DNA from 4 places in the Cohaesibacter intestini genome. Region 1 is predicted to be linked to each of the others. Evidence: predicted binding sites of a transcription regulator. Region 1 holds the regulator's gene; each other region holds the start of a gene.
The links. Region 1 encodes LexA, which represses DNA repair genes until DNA is damaged. Its sites were predicted from a motif close to TGTTCNNNNTGTGTTCNG; they were not measured.
Positions count from the first base shown of each region.

Region 2: the regulator LexA is predicted to act here: its motif matches at 2,202-2,219, upstream of recA (recombinase RecA).
Region 3: the regulator LexA is predicted to act here: its motif matches at 2,420-2,437, upstream of DSD30_RS00185 (DNA recombination protein RmuC).
Region 4: the regulator LexA is predicted to act here: its motif matches at 2,335-2,352, upstream of DSD30_RS03350 (YifB family Mg chelatase-like AAA ATPase).

Region 1 is NZ_QODK01000002.1:216,878-221,400, forward strand. Features, by position in the region: gene csgH (curli-like amyloid fiber formation chaperone CsgH) at 1-72, shown strand, start outside; gene DSD30_RS06520 (SH3 domain-containing protein) at 157-891, shown strand; gene DSD30_RS06525 (adenosylcobinamide amidohydrolase) at 1,027-1,719, shown strand; gene lexA (transcriptional repressor LexA) at 1,897-2,610, shown strand; gene DSD30_RS06535 (ComEC/Rec2 family competence protein) at 2,803-4,523, opposite strand, start outside.
Region 2 is NZ_QODK01000002.1:756,562-761,084, forward strand. Features, by position in the region: gene alaS (alanine--tRNA ligase) at 1-555, opposite strand, end outside; gene recA (recombinase RecA) at 1,021-2,085, opposite strand; gene DSD30_RS09085 (urate hydroxylase PuuD) at 2,347-3,594, opposite strand; gene DSD30_RS09090 (LysR family transcriptional regulator) at 3,757-4,523, shown strand, end outside.
Region 3 is NZ_QODK01000001.1:33,700-38,222, reverse strand. Features, by position in the region: gene recR (recombination mediator RecR) at 1-203, shown strand, start outside; gene DSD30_RS00190 (DUF1868 domain-containing protein) at 207-920, opposite strand; gene DSD30_RS00185 (DNA recombination protein RmuC) at 1,039-2,388, opposite strand; gene def (peptide deformylase) at 2,545-3,072, shown strand; gene fmt (methionyl-tRNA formyltransferase) at 3,153-4,079, shown strand; gene truA (tRNA pseudouridine(38-40) synthase TruA) at 4,081-4,523, shown strand, end outside.
Region 4 is NZ_QODK01000001.1:806,082-810,604, reverse strand. Features, by position in the region: gene gshB (glutathione synthase) at 1-250, shown strand, start outside; gene DSD30_RS03360 (cytochrome-c peroxidase) at 427-1,623, shown strand; gene DSD30_RS03355 (methylated-DNA--[protein]-cysteine S-methyltransferase) at 1,701-2,213, opposite strand; gene DSD30_RS03350 (YifB family Mg chelatase-like AAA ATPase) at 2,431-3,960, shown strand; gene arfB (alternative ribosome rescue aminoacyl-tRNA hydrolase ArfB) at 3,972-4,400, opposite strand; gene DSD30_RS03340 (TerC family protein) at 4,455-4,523, opposite strand, start outside.

The DNA.
Region 1 (4,523 bases):
CGATCCGGCCAGAAAATCCTTGCCCAGAGACAACGGCTTTGGCCCGGTGGCAAGTCTCTATCGCCCCATTGATTGCCTTTTCCAATCGGCCCGCTCCTGCTTTGGCCAGACCAGATTAGCCCGTTTTCACCTCAATGTTTGAAGTCTGATAGACCAATGAAATACTTTATAAAACGCTTCGCCTCTTGCTTGCCTGCCATTGCATTGATCCTGCTGGGTCAGCTACCAACCCCATCCGTGGCCCAATCCACCAACGCGGTGGCGCAGGCCTTTGCGGGGGACTGGATCACCTATGACCAGCGCCATGCCGCTCAGGGGCAGTGTATTTTGTCTTTCTCAGCCACAGAGCAAGACGCGCTCTATCCCATCAAGCCGCAAAACTGCATCAATCAGTTGGCAAGCATTCGCGGCTGGACGCTGAAAAACAATCAGTTGATCTTCGTTGACGACAAAAAACTCCCTCTGGCAGCGGTTGGTGGCAACCAACAGCGCATTTCCGGAAGGTTCCTGCAAAGTGGAATGCCCCTCATTCTGGAAAAGGCAGCTTTGGCACAACAGGTCACAGCCTCCAGAAAGGCTATTCGCTGTTCCTATCTTGGCTATGGCCAAACCTGTGCCAAACCGCGACAATTCGCCCCCCCAGCGATGGGCACCGACGGAACGGCCGACATCAAGGCACTGGTCAATCTCAACGTCCGCAGCGAGCCCCGCAACAATGCCACGGTCAAAGCAGTCCTCAAACCGGAGAGTTGTGTCAAGGCAACCTTCTGCAGTCTCACTTCTGACGGTCTTTGGTGTCGCATCAAACTCAATGATGGCATCGGTTGGATCAAGAAACAGGCCGTCAGGCAGAAGCAATGGCCGATCCTGACCTTCGTCAATGGCTGCTGATAGGCCGGGGCAGCGCCTTTGAGCCAATCGACGGGCGCAATCGAGTCATCTAAGAAGGGGAAATAAGGCAATCCGGGTAAGCATACTTGCGTCTCGGTCGAGCCGACCGTCCCTTTCATAGATGATTGACGCCCCGTGACAAATCCAGCCTCTCCCCTTGCTTCCATCACACTCGCCTGCCCTTGGCTGACGATCCAGTTTTCCCGGACCATGCGTGTGTTGAGTTGGGCCATCGACCGCCCCGGCCTTGTCGAGGCCGACCGTATCCTGTGGCGAGAAGTCAAGAACCATGATTTGCCGGTTGACCTGGACGTGCGCACATGGCTGCAGCATGAGCAGGACAAAAACGGTTTCACCAATGCAGTCACGATGCTCACCTCACGCAGCATCACTCGATATGAGATTGCGTCTGCAGAAGTGGACGAGGTATCAGCGCTGTGTGTCGCAACAGTCGGTTTGTCGAACGCAGAACGGATCGGCGCGCGGGTTGATCATCAGGACAAGGACTGGGGTACCATCAACATTGCCGTGCTGCTTAGCGAAGGCCTGACCAAAGCCGCCATGCTCGAAGCCAGTTCGATTGCCACCCAAGCCCGGACAGCGGCCATTTGCGACGCCCACTATGCGATCCCGACCGGCCTTGCGACGGGCACAGGAACGGATTGCATCGCCATTGCCGCCCCCATCGGCGACACTTGCTTTGCCGGCCTTCATACGGCCATTGGCGAAGCCATCGGCAAGTCTGTCTATGACGCAATCGCCAAGGCTGTTGCCGACTGGATTATGGAAAATGATCCCGCCAACAAAGGCACAAAGGCTGTGTCCTGACTGGCACCCTCCCACCTTGAACAGCAGCGCAAGGCAAGAAACCGCGGTTACATGCGACGAATGCAGAATTTCCCCTTGCGGAACACAGAGGGAACAGATATGGTTTGTTCGTGATTTGTGCCACAGATGTCTCGCTTGATTCTCAGCCGGGCATTTTGCTTCAGACAGGAGACAGCAATGCTTACGCGAAAACAGCATGAACTTCTGATGTTCATCAACGAGCGCATCAAGGAAACCGGCGTTCCTCCTTCCTTCGACGAAATGAAAGATGCCCTCGATCTGCGTTCCAAATCCGGCATTCATCGCCTGATCACGGCGCTGGAAGAAAGAGGCTTCATCCGCCGCCTGCCCAACCGCGCTCGCGCACTCGAAGTGCTCAAGCTGCCAGAAGCGAACAGCCCTACTCTTCATTCCGCCACCCGTGGTTTCTCACCCTCCGTCGTAGAGGGCGGTTTGGGCAAGAAGAAAACCCCTCCCGCCAGCAAACCGGTTGCCGACGAACAAAGCAGCGGCGTCTCTGTCCCTGTCATGGGCCGCATTGCTGCCGGTGTTCCCATTTCCGCAATCCAGCATCAGTCTCACACCATATCCGTGCCTGTTGACATGCTGCGCGGTGGCGAGCATTTCGCGCTTGAGGTGCGCGGCGATTCCATGATCGAAGCGGGCATTCTTGATGGCGATACCGTCGTGATCAAGAAGTCCGACGATGCGGTCTCCGGTGATATCGTTGTCGCACTTGTTGATGATGAAGAGGCGACCTTGAAGCGCCTGCGCAAGAAAGGCGGCTCCATCGCACTGGAGGCAGCAAACCCGGCCTATGAAACCCGGATTTTCGGACCGGATCGTGTTCGGGTGCAGGGCAAGCTTGTTGGCCTAATGCGTCAATACTAATCGCGGTTGGTTCGATCGCCTCAAAGCATTCAACACAATAGGCCACCCAAATCCTTTGGCGAGCCCAGTTTGGGAGGCCAAAGGCCCGCAGGGCATCACGGTGTCTAATTCGATATCGCGGTTGCTGAATGCCACCGTTGATCAAGACACCTATGGCCCGATGACCAAGTAAGCGTCATTGCCAAATATGTGTCATTGCCAAGGGCGACGCCCCGCGATGAAGGATGCAACTTCGTGCAGCTCCCAGTGATGGCTTGCCGCAGTGCCATCATAAGACTTTATTGGCCGTCTCGCTGCTGTCTCCTTGGCGTTCGACACTGAGCTTTTGCCGCCTTTGTCCACGACAGGTCTTGCAATCTGCTCAAACCAGACAAAACGGCCCCCCCCCTCTGCCAACTCATCCGGTCCAATGCGATGGCGAGGTCCCGCACATGCGGCAGGAATAGGTAGTTTCGAGACGATGATGTCGTGCGTGGCACACACTTCGTCAAAGGCAGACGCCTTGCGCACCAGACCAATCGAAAGCGCTGTAGGACGACCATCCGCCCGATGGAGACCAGCAGCAAAACAAGCAAACCGGTCACATCCCGCCTTGGGCACCTTGCCCTCTTCCTCATGGCGTGTTGTCACACGCACAGCAGCGCGTAGCCCGGAGGTATTCCGTTCGCCTTCGGCATGAGGGTCGTCTTCTGCTCGGTTTGCGGCCAGCAAGCGGGCATCACCGTCAAAATGCAACAAAGAGGCAAAATCAATCGTGACGCGTTTCGAGCCGATCTGATGCCATCTCTGGTCTGTGCCTCGATAGGCCACCCTTGTGCCATTGCCAGAAATCCAGAGATCGGCAGGCACGACCAGATGCCAGACCAGCAGAGCGGCCCCAATCGGAGCAAGCGCCAGCCAAGCAAGCCCACCACGGTGGATGGCATAGGCCGCAATCGCCAGTACAAACAGCCACAAGACCATACCCTGCCCACTGACCACCAACAGCTGTTCATCTGTATGCTCGGCAATCCAACGCGCAGACGCAATCACCCGCTCCAGTCCCCAGCCGACCAGAGGCAATGTCAGCGCCTGCAACCCAACGGGCACCAGTGCGACGGAAACCAGCCCAAACGGCATGACAATCAGACTGATGATCGGCATCACCATCAAATTGGCAATCAGGCCCAGGGGAGCCATCTGCTGGAAATGGGCAATGGAAAAGGGCAACACAGCGACACCCGCAATCAGGGAAGTTGCGCCGATTCCGCCGATCCAGCGCACCGCCGTGCGTATCAGCGCCATCCAGTGCAGGCCGGACGCGTGATATTGCGTTCCCCTGTCTTCCTGCTTTACCCGATAAGCAATGCGCATCACCCGTATTCGATCATAGGAGGCGATCAGTGCAGCGGTGGCAGCAAAGGACATTTGCATGCCCGCCTCAACCATCGAATAGGGCTGAAAGAGGATCACCGCAATCAGGGCCAATGCCAGATTGTGCAGGGTCAGTGCCGGACGCCCCAATATGATTGCGATCAGAAAAATCGCCATCATCAGAAAAGCCCGGATCGTCGCAACCGACCCACCCGACAGAACCAGATAGCTTGCAGCACAAATAAGGGCGATGGCCGCAGCCCATTGTCGGATCGGATATGACAAGGCCAAATGCGGCACCAAAGCAAACAGGGCCCGCACGCCCCAAAAGATCGACATGGAAACAAGCGCCATATGCAGCCCTGAAATGGCAAGTATATGCGCCAGACCACTCTGCCTGAGAGCTTCTTTCACATCACTGGCCAGATAGTCTCGCTTACCGACTGCCAATGCTATGGCAAGGCCTCCGGCCTCCCCTTCTATCCGCTCCAAAATCTGCGTGGCGATCGCACTTCTCTTGCTTTCGATCCCGTGCCGCGCCGCATCCCACCATGCCGCAA
Region 2 (4,523 bases), 540 kb from region 1:
ACCCCAGATATGATCGCCATGATCAAAGAAAATTTCGGAACAGGGACCACACGGCCCCGTTTCGCCCATTGACCAGAAGTTATCGCTCGTCGGAATGCGAATGATCTTCTCATCCGGCAGACCAGCAATCTTCTTCCACAGATCTAAGGCTTCATCATCCTCGTGATAGACAGTGACCAGCAGCTTGTCCTTGGGCAGACCGAATTCCTTGGTGATCAGGTTCCAGGACAGCTCGATGGCATCTTCCTTGAAATAATCACCAAAGGAAAAGTTGCCTAGCATCTCAAAGAAGGTGTGGTGACGTGCCGTATAGCCGACATTGTCCAGATCGTTATGCTTGCCACCAGCACGGATACATTTCTGAGAGGTTACGGCACGGCTGTAGTCGCGATGCTCCAGACCCGTAAACACATTCTTGAATTGAACCATGCCCGCATTGGTGAACATCAATGTCGGATCATTGCGTGGAACCAACGGGCTGGAATCCACGATTTCGTGACCATGGTCACCGAAATAGTTCAGGAATGTCGACCGAATTTCATTTACACCGCTCATGACGCACCAATCATTGTTTCTCTTCAAGGAAGAGCATCAGCCCCCCGGCGCCTTGCTCCATATCATCCAAGATATGGCCTTCACGCCTTGTCCTTGCATCTTGCCCTTTTGCCTTGTCTCATCAACCTCGCCATGCCTCTTGGGCATGTTCCATCCGACCATGATCGGCTCAGACAGGTGCGACATTGAAGACTATCACCGAGCGGTTTTAGCGAGCCTCTTCCCCGGAGTCTATTCCTTTGGCGTCAAGTTATGGCGGTTTCTGCAGCTTGTTGGGGGAATTTTCCCGAAAAACTGATCAATAGGCGAAGGGGCACCCCTTCCGAGACCCATTCGGGCTTACTCTCGGCTCTTAAGACCTGCCAAATGAAAAAGCGGCTGATCACAAGGATCAACCGCTCTCATAGATCATCTACCACCATTCAGGCCTTTGAAGCGCATATGGCCCGACAAGGGGATGAAACCCTATTCGTCATCGTCATCCGGAGACGCTTCTTCAATCAGGCCGGTATTCAGGCCAGCACTTTGGCGAATGCCCATCTCGATCTCGTCCGCCAGTTCCGGATTTTCGCGCAGGAAATTCTTGGCATTTTCACGCCCCTGCCCCAGACGCTGGCTATCATAGGAGAACCACGCTCCGGACTTGTCGACAATACCGGACTTCACACCCAGATCGAGCAATTCACCCAGCTTGGAAATGCCTTCGCCATACATGATGTCGAATTCAACCTGTTTGAAGGGTGCTGCCACCTTGTTCTTGACCACTTTCACACGGGTCTGGTTGCCAACCACCTCGTCGCGATCCTTGATGGCGCCCGTCCGGCGAATGTCCAGACGAACCGAAGCATAGAATTTCAGAGCGTTACCGCCAGTGGTGGTTTCCGGGCTACCAAACATCACACCGATCTTCATACGAATCTGGTTGATGAAGATCACCATACAATTGGTACGAGAGATGGACCCTGCGAGCTTGCGCATGGCCTGACTCATAAGACGGGCCTGAAGTCCGGGAAGCGAATCCCCCATTTCCCCTTCAAGCTCGGCGCGCGGTGTCAATGCAGCCACCGAGTCGACCACCAAGACATCGACCGCGCCGGAACGGACCAGCGTGTCGGCGATTTCCAGAGCCTGTTCACCGGCATCGGGCTGGGAAATCAGCAGATTGTCGATATCGACGCCCAACTTCCTCGCATAGATCGGATCAAGCGCATGTTCGGCATCGACGAAGGCACAAATGCCGCCACGCTTTTGTGATTCGGCCACCACATGCAGCGCCAATGTCGTTTTACCTGAAGATTCCGGCCCGTAGACTTCAATGATGCGGCCCTTCGGCAAGCCGCCAATGCCCAAGGCAATATCAAGTCCGAGGGAGCCGGTCGGAATGGAGCTAATCTCGACCACTTCCCGCTGGCCGAGTTTCATTACTGACCCCTTACCAAATGCACGATCGATTTGTGAAAGGGCGGCTTCCAAAGCCTTTGTCTTGTCCATGCTGCTTCCTTCGACCAGTCGGAGACTATTCTGTGCCATATTTGGGCTCCATTGTTCATAGCATGCACGCTTGCGCAACCATGATTAATGTACACCCTTTGTTCCATTACTCAAGGGATAAGATAAAATTTTGATTAAACATATGAAATAAGATTTGTTCTCAACATGTTCTGGCGGGAAAACTTACACTGCCCATCCTGAGGACCTGAGCTTTTCGGGCGACAGGTCGGCATGATTCGAGCCACGCTCGCCCTTTCGCCTGATGCCTTTAATAACATCCCAAGGAAGGGGCGAGTTTCTCTACCCGCGTGTTGCCGCCAGATACCATTGAACGATCGCCCGTCTTTCCGCTGCTTCCATATAGGTGACATTGGCGGGAGGCATGGCATTGGTCACCCCTGCATGCAGGTAAATCTGGTGAGCGGCCCGCGCAATATCTGCCTCACCTTCGAGATAGAGCCCGCGCGGCGCGGTGCCCACCCCGTCCCAAGCGGTGCTGCGCGCATGGCACATGGAACAGCGCCCCTGCACGATGCCCGCAACATCTTCAAAACCGCTCGCCGCGGCAAACCGTTGCTCATGGCGGGTCATTGGCCGTTCCACTTCACTCAACTCGCCATCCAGATGCTCGGCTGGCAGGAAGGAGATCCACATGGCCGCAAAGAACAGGGCAATGGTTGCCGGAATGGTCCAGACCGGATTGCCTGCGCGGGCATGTTTGGTGTTGAAATAGTGGCGGATCGTCACGCCCATCAGGAAAACCAAGCCCGCAATGACCCAGTTGTAAGGCGAGGCAAAGGCCAGAGGATAGTGGTTTGACAGCATCAGAAAGACCACGGGCAAGGTGAGATAGTTATTATGGGTCGAGCGCAGCTTGGCGATCTTGCCATATTTCGCATCAGGCACCTTGCCCGCCTTCAGGTCCGCCACGACAATGCGTTGATTGGGGATGATGATAAAGAAGACGTTGGCCGTCATGATGGTTGCGGTGAAGGCCCCCAGATGCAGCATCACGGCCCGACCGGTGAAGATCTGATTGTAGCCCCACCCCATGATCACCAGCAGCACGAACAAAAGCAGCATCAACAGGGTCGGGTTTTGATCCAGCCGCGATTTGCAAAGGAAGTCATAGACCAGCCAACCGATTGTCAGGGAGCCAGCGGAAATCAACGCTGCCTGCCAAATCGCCAGATCCACCTTGTTGGCATCGATCAGCGTCAATTCCGCCCCAACCCAATAGGTCACCATCAAAAGGGCTGCGCCGCTCAACCAGGTGGAATAGCTCTCCCATTTAAACCATGTCAGATGTTCAGGCATATGTTCAGGTGCGACGAGATACTTGCGGACGTGATAAAAACCGCCCCCATGCACCTGCCATTCCTCGCCATGGGCCCCGACGGGCAGGTTGGGTGCCTTGCGCAAACCCAAATCCAGCGCGATGAAATAAAAGCTCGACCCGATCCAGGCAATGGCGGTGATCACATGGATCCAGCGAACGGCAAATTCCAGCCAGGCCCAGATCAAAGGCTGCATCATTTCAAAATCCATCACGCTCACGCTCCAAAATCCGTGTCGAACCATCAATAGCAAGGGCACAAGCCTTATCGCGCACTTGCGCCTATTTGAACAATATTGCACCCTCTTTTTCTGTGGTATGAAGAAAATCTCGGAACAGATTCAAAAAAACCAAGAAAAAGACGAGCCAGCACGATGTCCTATTTCGACAATATCCGCACCTTTGTCCGCGTCTATGAATTGGGCAGTATGTCGGCGGCCGCTCGCGACCAGCGCATTTCTCCCGCGGTGGCCTCGGCACGCATTTCCCAATTGGAAGAGCATTTGAATGTCCGCCTGTTCCAGCGCACCACCCGCATGCTGAACCCCACGGAGCAAGGCCGTCTCTTCTATCCCGGCGCCTGCCGCATTCTTGAATCGATTGAAGATGCCGAAGCTCTGGTCTCCAGCGTGACATTAAAGCCGCGCGGCACCATCCATGTTGCTGCCCCTTTGGGCATTGGCCGCCGGTTGATCGCCCCGGCGGTGCCCGGCTTTAAAAAGGAATTCCCGCTGATTGATGTCCGCCTGCGTCTATCGGACCGCAAGCTCGACATTGCGGCGGAAGGGTTGGATGTGGCCTTTTTCCTGGGTGTACCCGAAGATTCAGACCTGCGGATGCGCAAGATCGCCGATTGCAAGCGCCTTCTCTGCGCCGCCCCTTCCTATCTTGAAAGCCACGGGGTGCCCTCTGACCCACAGGATTTGTGCGGGGAAAATCATGACTGTCTCAATCTGCGCTATCCTGGCGCGCCAGAATTCCAATGGCCGTTGGAAACAGAAGAGGGTGTCAAACGCTTTGCTGTGTCCGGACCGTTTGAATCCGACGATGGGGATGTGCTGACCGATTGGGCGCTAAACGGCCATGGCATTGTGCTCAAGCCCGAATTCGAAGTGCTCGATCACATTCGCTCAGGCGCTTT
Region 3 (4,523 bases), on a different contig from region 1:
CCACCGTTGAAGGCCAGACCACGGCCCACTATATCACCGATCAATTGCAGGCTCAGGCCAAAGCCATGCAAGCCGCCGACCCGAGCTTCGAGCCAGTGACCATCTCCCAGCTCGCCCATGGTGTACCCATTGGCGGCGAGCTGGATTATCTCGATGAAGGCACCCTGTTGCAGGCCATCCGCAGCCGCAAGGCGTTCGGCTGAGATCTATTTCAGCACAACCAATTCTTCGAAATGGTTCATGTCTTCAAACGAACAGAAGGCAGGCGCTGCCAGTTCGATGATCGGCGCGGCCTCGCGTAGATCCTCGACAATTTCCTTCAAAGCCTTTTCCCATGTCAGCATCGCTTCATCGCTGAAGCGCTCGAGCAGATAGGCAAAGGTGATGTGGAACATATAGGTCTCGTGATCAGGATGGCGATAGCCGAAAATATCGGCCAGCTCGTCACGCCAGACGGTCATCCCCTGCCGGTCCTTTTCTGTGACACCTGCCACCGTGAGGCCATTGGGCGTCGCACCGATGACTTCCACCTTGAAACGACCCGGCGCTTCAAAACCGTCGAGCCGCTCGATATAGGCCTTGGTCATCGCGTCGATCGGCGTATCAAGGGCCAGATCCTCCGGCCAATAAGGCAGCGCCCGGCGCCCTTCGATGATGCCTTGAAACAGCGTCATATGCAGACTGCTTACCGCGGTATAGGCAAGCTTCTCAGCCTCTGGCAGCGACTGCATGCGGGTGCGCGCATCGAGCACGGCTTTGGCAGAGAGAGAATCCTTGACCAAGTGACACACGATCGTGTTGCCCGGTTCTTTCAGAAAGACACCATCTGTTGTGTGCCGGATGCCCATATGGCGCAACGGCGTTTGGCTGAGCGTGGACGAGAAAAAATGCAGCTCTTTAGGCAGGGAGGACAGGGTCATGGAACGCCTCTGATTGAGGGAAGAGGGAGAGCAAAGATAGATAAGCAAGGGGTGTTGCAGTTTGATGACTGAGCCAGCGGTCATGGGCAGCCCACCGTCCGGTGAGACCGGCAAGCAATCAGCGATCATCCATATGAAACAGAGAGGCCATCCGCGCCTCGATCTGGGCTTCGGTTGGGTCGTTCTCGCGCGGCTTGTCCGGTGATGCGATGCCAAAGGGGCGGCGTGGCTGAGGCGAACCAGCAGTCTCTTGAGGGTGCGGCTCGGCAGTCGGGGCGGATGCAGCCGTTGCGTCGGCCGCGTCGGCTTGAGGGGCATGTTGCCCTTCGCGGATCGCCAGTTCGGCTTCGCTGACATCGATATCCTCGATCCGGCGACCCCGTTTGACGATCTTGCCGGTCGAGGTGAGGATCTGGTCGATGTCCTTCTGGGACTGGCCAAAATGGCTTTGCAGCTTGGACACCCGATCATCAAGCCGGGCGACATCTTCCATCAAAAGCGCCACTTCCCGCTGGATGATATGGGCCTGCTCGCGCATCCGGGCATCTTTCAGCACCGATTGCACCACCTGGATCGACAGGGTCAACAAAGAGGGCGACACAATCACCACCCGGCTGCGATGCGCCAGCTGGACAATATCTTCGAACTGCTCATGCAGATCGGCAAACAGACTCTCGGACGGCACAAACATGAAGGCCGTATCCTGCGTCTCGCCAACCAGAAAATAGCGCTCGGCAATGTCCTTGATGTGTTTCTTGACGTCGTTGCGAAAGCGTGTCCGGGCTTGCTTGTCCTCGTCCGGATTTTGAGCATCCTTTACGGCGCTCCAGCCCTCGAGCGGAAATTTGGCATCAATCACCAGAACGGCCGCGTCATTCGGGATGTGAATGACGCAATCGGGGCGGTTGTTGTTGGACAAGGTATATTGGAAATCATAGGCGTGAGGCGGCAGGGCATCCTCGATGATGGCCTCCATCCGCCCCTGTCCGAAGGTGCCTCGGGTCTGCTTGTTGGCAAGGATCTGTTGCAACTCGACCACCCGGCCCGACAGTTCGGTGATGTTGCCCTGTGCCTTGTCGATCACTGCCAACCTTTCATGCAGGGCCCGCAAATCGTCCCCGGTCGCCTTCTGGCTGTCGGTCAGGCTCTTGGAGACGGTCTGGGTCAGGCGATGGCCCATGCCGTCCATCCGGTTGGTCAGGGCTTGGGCCATTTCACTCTGGCGGGAGGAAAAGATCTCCGACATGGTCTGCATGCGTCCGGTCATCTCGGTCTGCAGCCGTGTCAGTTCTTCCACCTGTGCCCGTTGCGCCCGCGCTTCGGCAAACGCATCATCGCGCTCGCGGGACTGCTTTTGGACTGATATCAGCACCCACACAAGCATCAACCCCAAAAGGCCGATGGCGCCAAGAAGCAGGTCAAACAGGGTAAAGCCATGCTGGCCAATGGTGATCGCGATCTCATTCATGCCGCGCACTATAGATCGATTCGTCAGTGTCAGAAACAAAAAGAGAACACGGCAGTCGGACACCGCCTCCTCCTTTTCGACAAAACCCCCGGAAATCGGCCCGATTGGCCCTGTTTGTGATTGACGCCAGCCATGCCAGGCCTTACATCACCTCCCATGGCTGTAATGGATATCGTAAAATTGCCGGACCCGATCCTGCGCGAGCAATCGGCTCCCATCGAGCGCGTCGATGATGACCTTCGACGCCTTGTCGAAAACATGTTTGAAACCATGTATGACGCACCGGGCATTGGTCTGGCGGGCGTGCAGGTTGGTGTGACAAGACGGCTCTTCACCGTCGACTGTGCCAAGGAAGGCGACGACAAGAAGCCGCTCTGCTTCATCAACCCGGAAATCATCTGGAAATCGGAAGAGATCAGCACCTATGAAGAAGGCTGCCTGTCGATCCCGGAATATTACGCCGAGGTCGAGCGTCCCGCCGAGATCAAGATCCGCTATATGGATCAGTTTGGCAAGGATCAGGAAATGCATTGCGATGGCTTGTTGGCCACCTGCGTCCAGCATGAATTCGACCATCTGAATGGTGCGCTCTTCATTGACTATATCTCGAAACTGCGTCGCGACCGGGTGATCAAGAAATTCGCCAAACTTGCCAAGCAGCAGGAAAAGCAGGGCATACTTTAAGGCGCTTGCGCTGAAATGCCCATTGCGCTGTCATCGCCCCGGGCGAAAGGCGCCAAGACCAGAAGCAAGGATCAATCATGGTGCGTGTCATCTTCATGGGAACCCCGGATTTTGCGGTTCCGACCCTGATGGAAATTGTCGGGCAGGGCCACGACGTGGTTGCGGTTTACAGCCAGCCGCCGCGTCCCGCCGGTCGTGGCATGGATGAACGCAAGAGCCCGGTGCATGAAAAGGCTTCTTTGCTTGGCCTGCCGGTTTTCACCCCCACCTCGCTGAAATCGGAAGAAGAGCAGGAAAAATTCCGTGCCCTTGATGCCGATGTTGCGGTGGTCGTCGCCTATGGCCTGCTGCTGCCCAAAGCGATTCTGGATGCGCCGGTTGAGGGGTGCCTCAATCTGCATGGCTCGCTGCTGCCTCGTTGGCGCGGCGCGGCCCCCATCCAGCGGGCCATCATGGCAGGGGATGCTGAAACCGGTGTGCAGGTGATGCGCATGGATGAAGGGCTCGATACCGGCGACATTGCCATGTCCGAGACCATTGCCATCACGAACACCATGACCGCCCAAGACCTCCATGACCGGATGATGGTGCTTGGTGCTGACCTGATGGTCCGTGCCTTGGCGGCCCTGTCCCGTGGCTCCCTTGGCTCGCAGCCGCAGCCTGAGGAAGGCGTCACCTACGCCAAAAAGATCGACAAGGCCGAGGCGCGGATCGATTTTGCCAGCCCGGCATCCGAGATCCACAACAAGATCCGCGGTCTGTCGCCATTCCCCGGTGCGTGGTGCGAAATGACCATCCGCGGCAAGGCCCAGCGGGTGAAAATCCTCCGATCTGAGCTGGCCGAAGGGCAAGGTGCGCCCGGCACCCTGCTGGGCGATGGCATGACGGTTGCTTGCGGTGACGGTGCTATCCGTCTGGTCGAGTTGCAACGGGCGGGCAAGGGTGCGATGAAGGCAGATGATTTCCAGCGTGGGGCGGATCTGAAGGTCGGCGAGGTGATCGGCTAGGATGCCTCGCTACAAGCTTCTGATTGAATATGATGGCCGCCCTTTTTCCGGTTGGCAGCGGCAGGATAATGCACCGAGCGTGATGGGATTGATCGAGCAATCTTTGCTCAAATTCACCCGCGAGCAGGTGGTCGTGTTTGGCGCAGGGCGAACGGATTCCGGTGTCCATGCAACGGGCCAGATTGCCCATTTCGATCTGGAGCGTGATTGGCACAGCCAGAAGGTCCGCGAAGCGCTCAATCATTTCCTGAAAGAAACCGGCGTCGCCATTCTCGGGGCCGAAAAGGTGACCAGTGAGTTCGACAGCCGCTTCATGGCCACCCGCCGCTATTATCGCTATCGCATTTGCAACCGCCGTGCGCCGCTGACCTTTGAAATGGGACGGGCGTGGCAATATAGCTATCCGATTGATGTCGATCTGATGCAGGAGGGTGCCAATCAGCT
Region 4 (4,523 bases), on a different contig from region 1:
CATGGTGCAGGGCGGGCAGGCCCAGCAGACCAAATTGACCGAGCGCGAAAAGGAAATTTGCGCCCGCATCGGCCCGGCGCTGAAAGAGCGTGGTTTCATCTTTGTTGGCATCGATGTGATCGGCAATTACCTCACCGAAATCAATGTCACCTCCCCGACGGGCATCCGAGTCATCCAGCGCCTTGACGGCATCGATATTGCTGCCATCATCTGGGACAATATCGAAGCCAAACGGGCTGAAGCCGAATAGGTTGACATTTCTCAAGGCCAAGAGTCGGATAAGTTGCTTTTATCCGTTTAGAGGACCGTAACGACTTTCGAGCGTGCATTTTCGACTGGGGAAGGACCCTGCTTTGGACCAGAAAGCAGGGTCACGACTTTTTGGGGGATGCGATCAACGCTCGAGCTGTGACTTGTGAGGATAGAATGTCCCATAGTGCAAAGGCGCTGACCAAAGGCGTCGCGGCGGTCTCACTGGCTCTGGCCTTCGGGCTTGTCAACGCAAAGGCTGAAGAGCTGCCAACCCTGCCCTCCGACAAGGCCACGCTGGAAGGCTTGGGTGCGGCGCTGTTTTTCGATGAAAATCTGTCAAACAACCGGACCATGTCCTGTTTCACCTGCCATGCGCCAGAAGCGGGCTTCGCCGATCCGCGCAGCAATGGGCTTGATGGGGCCATCGGCCGCGCCACCTCCCTTGGCGATGACGGCCAATCCATCGGCGACCGCAATGCCCCGACGGCGTCCTATGCGGCACTGACACCGAAATTCCACAAGAACAAAGACGGCCACTGGGTCGGTGGCCAGTTTCTTGATGGCCGCGAGCCGGATCTTGAAGGTCAGGCAGGTGGCCCGCCGCTCAATCCGCTGGAAATGGGCATGGAAAGCAAACAGGCTGTTGTCGAGCGCCTGTTGGAGAATGATGAATATGTCAGCGGCTTCAAGCTGCTCTATGGCGAGGATATCTTTGCTGACAGTGACAAAGCCTATCGTGCCATGACCGAGGCGATTGCCGCCTTTGAACGGACCGACTATTTCAGCCCGTTTGATTCGAAATATGATCGCTATCTGCGCGGCGAAGCGGACTTCACTCGTGAGGAGGAACTGGGCCGGACCCTGTTCTTCTCCCAGCAATTCACCAACTGCAATCTCTGCCACCAGCTGCATAAGCGCCCCGGTGTCGAGAAGGAGCTCTTCACCAACCACCAATATTTCAACATTGGTGTGCCGGAAAACAAAGCGCTTCGGGCCGCCAACGGGGTGGGTGTCGGCAGCATCGATCATGGTCTGGCAAGCAACGCCAAGGTCGACAAAAAGGCCGAGGATGGCAAATACAAAACCACCACCCTGCGCAATGTGGCAGTGACCGGTCCCTATATGCATAATGGTATTTTCGAGGATCTTGAAACCGTCGTCCGCTTCTACAATCGCTACAATTCCAAGGCGGCTGCGTCCCGGATCAACCCTGAAACCGGCAAGCCTTGGGGTGACCCGGAAGTGTCTGAAACCGTTGATACAAAGAAGTTGACCGAAGGCCCGGCCCTTGAAGAGGACCGCATCAAGGCCCTCGTCGCTTTCCTCAAGACCCTGACCGATCAGCGCTATGAGCATCTGCTGGAGCAATAGGGCCGACTGCATCCAGACAACCAAACCGTCGTGCAGCCTCTGCGCGACGGTTTTTTCATGTGTTCTGTGTGGGGGGATTAAAAATCAAACCCCATCTGGTTGGGGCTATGGACCTGACTGGGATTGATCTTTTCATGCTCCAGAAGCCAGATTTTGGTCTGCAATCCACCGCCAAAGCCCACCAGAGCGCCGTCCACGCCAATCACCCGATGACAGGGCACGATGATCGGGATTGGATTGGCATTGTTGGCCATCCCCACCGCCTGCGCACCACCCGGTTGCCCCACCGCACGGGCAATGTCCCCATAGGAGCGCAATTCTCCAAAGGGAATGGCCTCAAGCGCATGCCAGACCTCAAGCTGAAAGGGCGAGCCGTCCAGATGATAATCGAGACTGAAATGGGTCAGATCTCCGGCAAAATAGGCATCCACCTGCCGCCGGGCCTCGCCAAAGGCACGGTCCTCTTGCACCCAATCCGGGTCAGGCTTGATCGGTTGGCCCTGTTTGGCAAAATGCAACCCATGAAGCCTGTCACCGATGCCATGAAAGGTCAGCGGTCCAATCGGACTGTCGTGATGACAATAGAGCATGGGTGCTTTCCCTATTCTTGCATCCTGCATCACCCTGCCGCTCCCTTCCGGTTTGCTCTCGTTCCTGACCTTTCCTAATACACCGATTTTTCCCATACGGCCAAGGGGACAGGTCGCCGATTGTTCGATATTTGTTCTTGATCCTGACAAATGCTCCCTCTATGATTGCAAGAAGTTGCATTTCTTTCTTCATCTATTTCAGGTTTTCGAGGCAGCCATGGTGGCTCATGTTCAGACGGTCTCTTTTCAGGGCATCGCTGCCCGGCCCGTGGATGTGCAGGTTCATGTTGCCTCTGGCCTGCCTGCCTTTACCATTGTGGGGCTGCCGGACAAGGCAGTGGCGGAAAGCCGCGAACGGGTGCGTGCTGCATTGACCGCTTCGGGCCTTTCCCTGCCACCCAAACGCATCACCATCAATCTTGCCCCTGCCGACCTGCCTAAGGAAGGCAGTCATTTTGACTTGCCCATCGCTCTGGGCCTGATGGCGGCAATCGGAGCCATTCCGGCCGATTGCCTTGATACCTACACGGTATTGGGGGAACTGGCGCTTGATGGGCGGCTCGCGGCTGTGATCGGGGTTCTGCCGGCAGCCATGGCGGCCAATGCCGATGACCGTGGCCTGATTTGCCCCAAAGACTGCGGTCCGGAAGCCGCATGGGCCGATGCGGACATGGATATACTCGCGCCTGACAGTCTCATTTCGCTAGCGAACCATTTCAAGGGCAGCCAGCTTTTGGCGCGTCCCCGGGCAGGCATTCGCCAAAATGATGTTGCGGTGATGGATCTCAAGGATATCAAGGGCCAGGAACTGGCCAAGCGGGCGCTCGAAGTCGCTGCCGCGGGCGGCCACAATATGCTGATGGTCGGCCCGCCGGGCTCGGGCAAGAGCATGCTGGCCTCACGCCTGCCGACCGTCCTGCCGCCCTTGTCTCCGGCGGAACTGCTCGATGTATCAATGATCCAGTCCATTGCCGGCCTGTTGCCTCAGGGACGCTTGTCGCCCGCCCGTCCCTTCCGGGCGCCCCATCATTCCGCCTCGATGGCGGCAATGGTCGGTGGCGGTATGAAGGCCAAGCCGGGCGAGGTGGCCTTGTCGCACAATGGGGTATTGTTTCTCGATGAACTGCCGGAATTCTCGCCCCAAGTGCTCGACAGTTTGCGCCAGCCGATCGAAAGCGGCGAGGCGGTTATATCCCGCGCCAACCACCGGGTGACCTATCCAGCCCGCTTTCAACTGATCGCGGCGATGAATCCCTGTCGTTGCGGCCATGCAGGTGAGCCGGGCTATGTCTGCAAAAGGGGCAATCGTTGTGCCGCCGATTATCAGGCCCGGATTTCCGGTCCCTTGCTTGATCGCATCGATCTGCGCATCGAAGTGCCTGCCGTCTCCGCCAGTGATCTGATGTTGCCGCCGTCGAAAGAAGGCTCAAAACAGGTGGCCGAGCGGGTCGCCAATGCGCGGCTGTTGCAAAGCCAGCGCTTTGTGGCGCTTGGTCTTTCTGCCACCATGACCAATGCTCAATGCCCGGCAAGTGCCATTGAACAGGTCTGTGACGTCAAGGGCGAAGCCCGCAGGCTGCTGGCCCATGCAGCCGAAAGCATGGCCCTGTCGGCGCGTGGCTATCACCGCATATTGAAGCTTGCCCGAACCCTGGCCGATCTCGCAGGGCGCACCCAACCCGGCAAAACCGACATAGCCGAAGCACTGAGCTATCGCATGACGGCAGAAACCTCGTTGGTGGGGTGAAGGCTGCAGGGTCAGTCGAAGCTTTTTGACGAGCGCATTTTCTTCAGGGCACCGCGCTTGGTTTTGCTATCCACCCGGCGCTTTTTGCTGGCCCGGGTCGGCTTGGTGGCAATGCGCCGTTTTGGGCGGTAGGTTGCCTTGTCGATCAGGGCCACCAATCGCTCGAGCGCCTCTTCGCGGTTGCGCGCCTGCGTGCGATGGCTTTGCACTTGCATCACCAGAACCCCGTCCTGTGTCATCAAGTGCGAAGCCTGCTGGCGCAGATTGGCTTTGACATAACCGGGCAGGGAGGGGGAATTGCGCACGTCGAACCGCAACTCCACCGCCGTCGAGACCTTGTTGACATTCTGACCGCCGGGACCGGAGGCGCGGATGAAGCGTTCCTCCAACTCGTCCGGATCAAGGCTCAAGCCTTCCTTGATGATGATGCGATCAGACATGGTCTTTCTGCTTTCTTCGGGCGGCTTTTCCCGATGGCTCTCGGGATACGGCCTTCAGGCGGGATGCTTCATCTGGCCGCGTTTCAGTTCCAGCTCGCGCTTGGCAATCAGCTTCCTTTGATA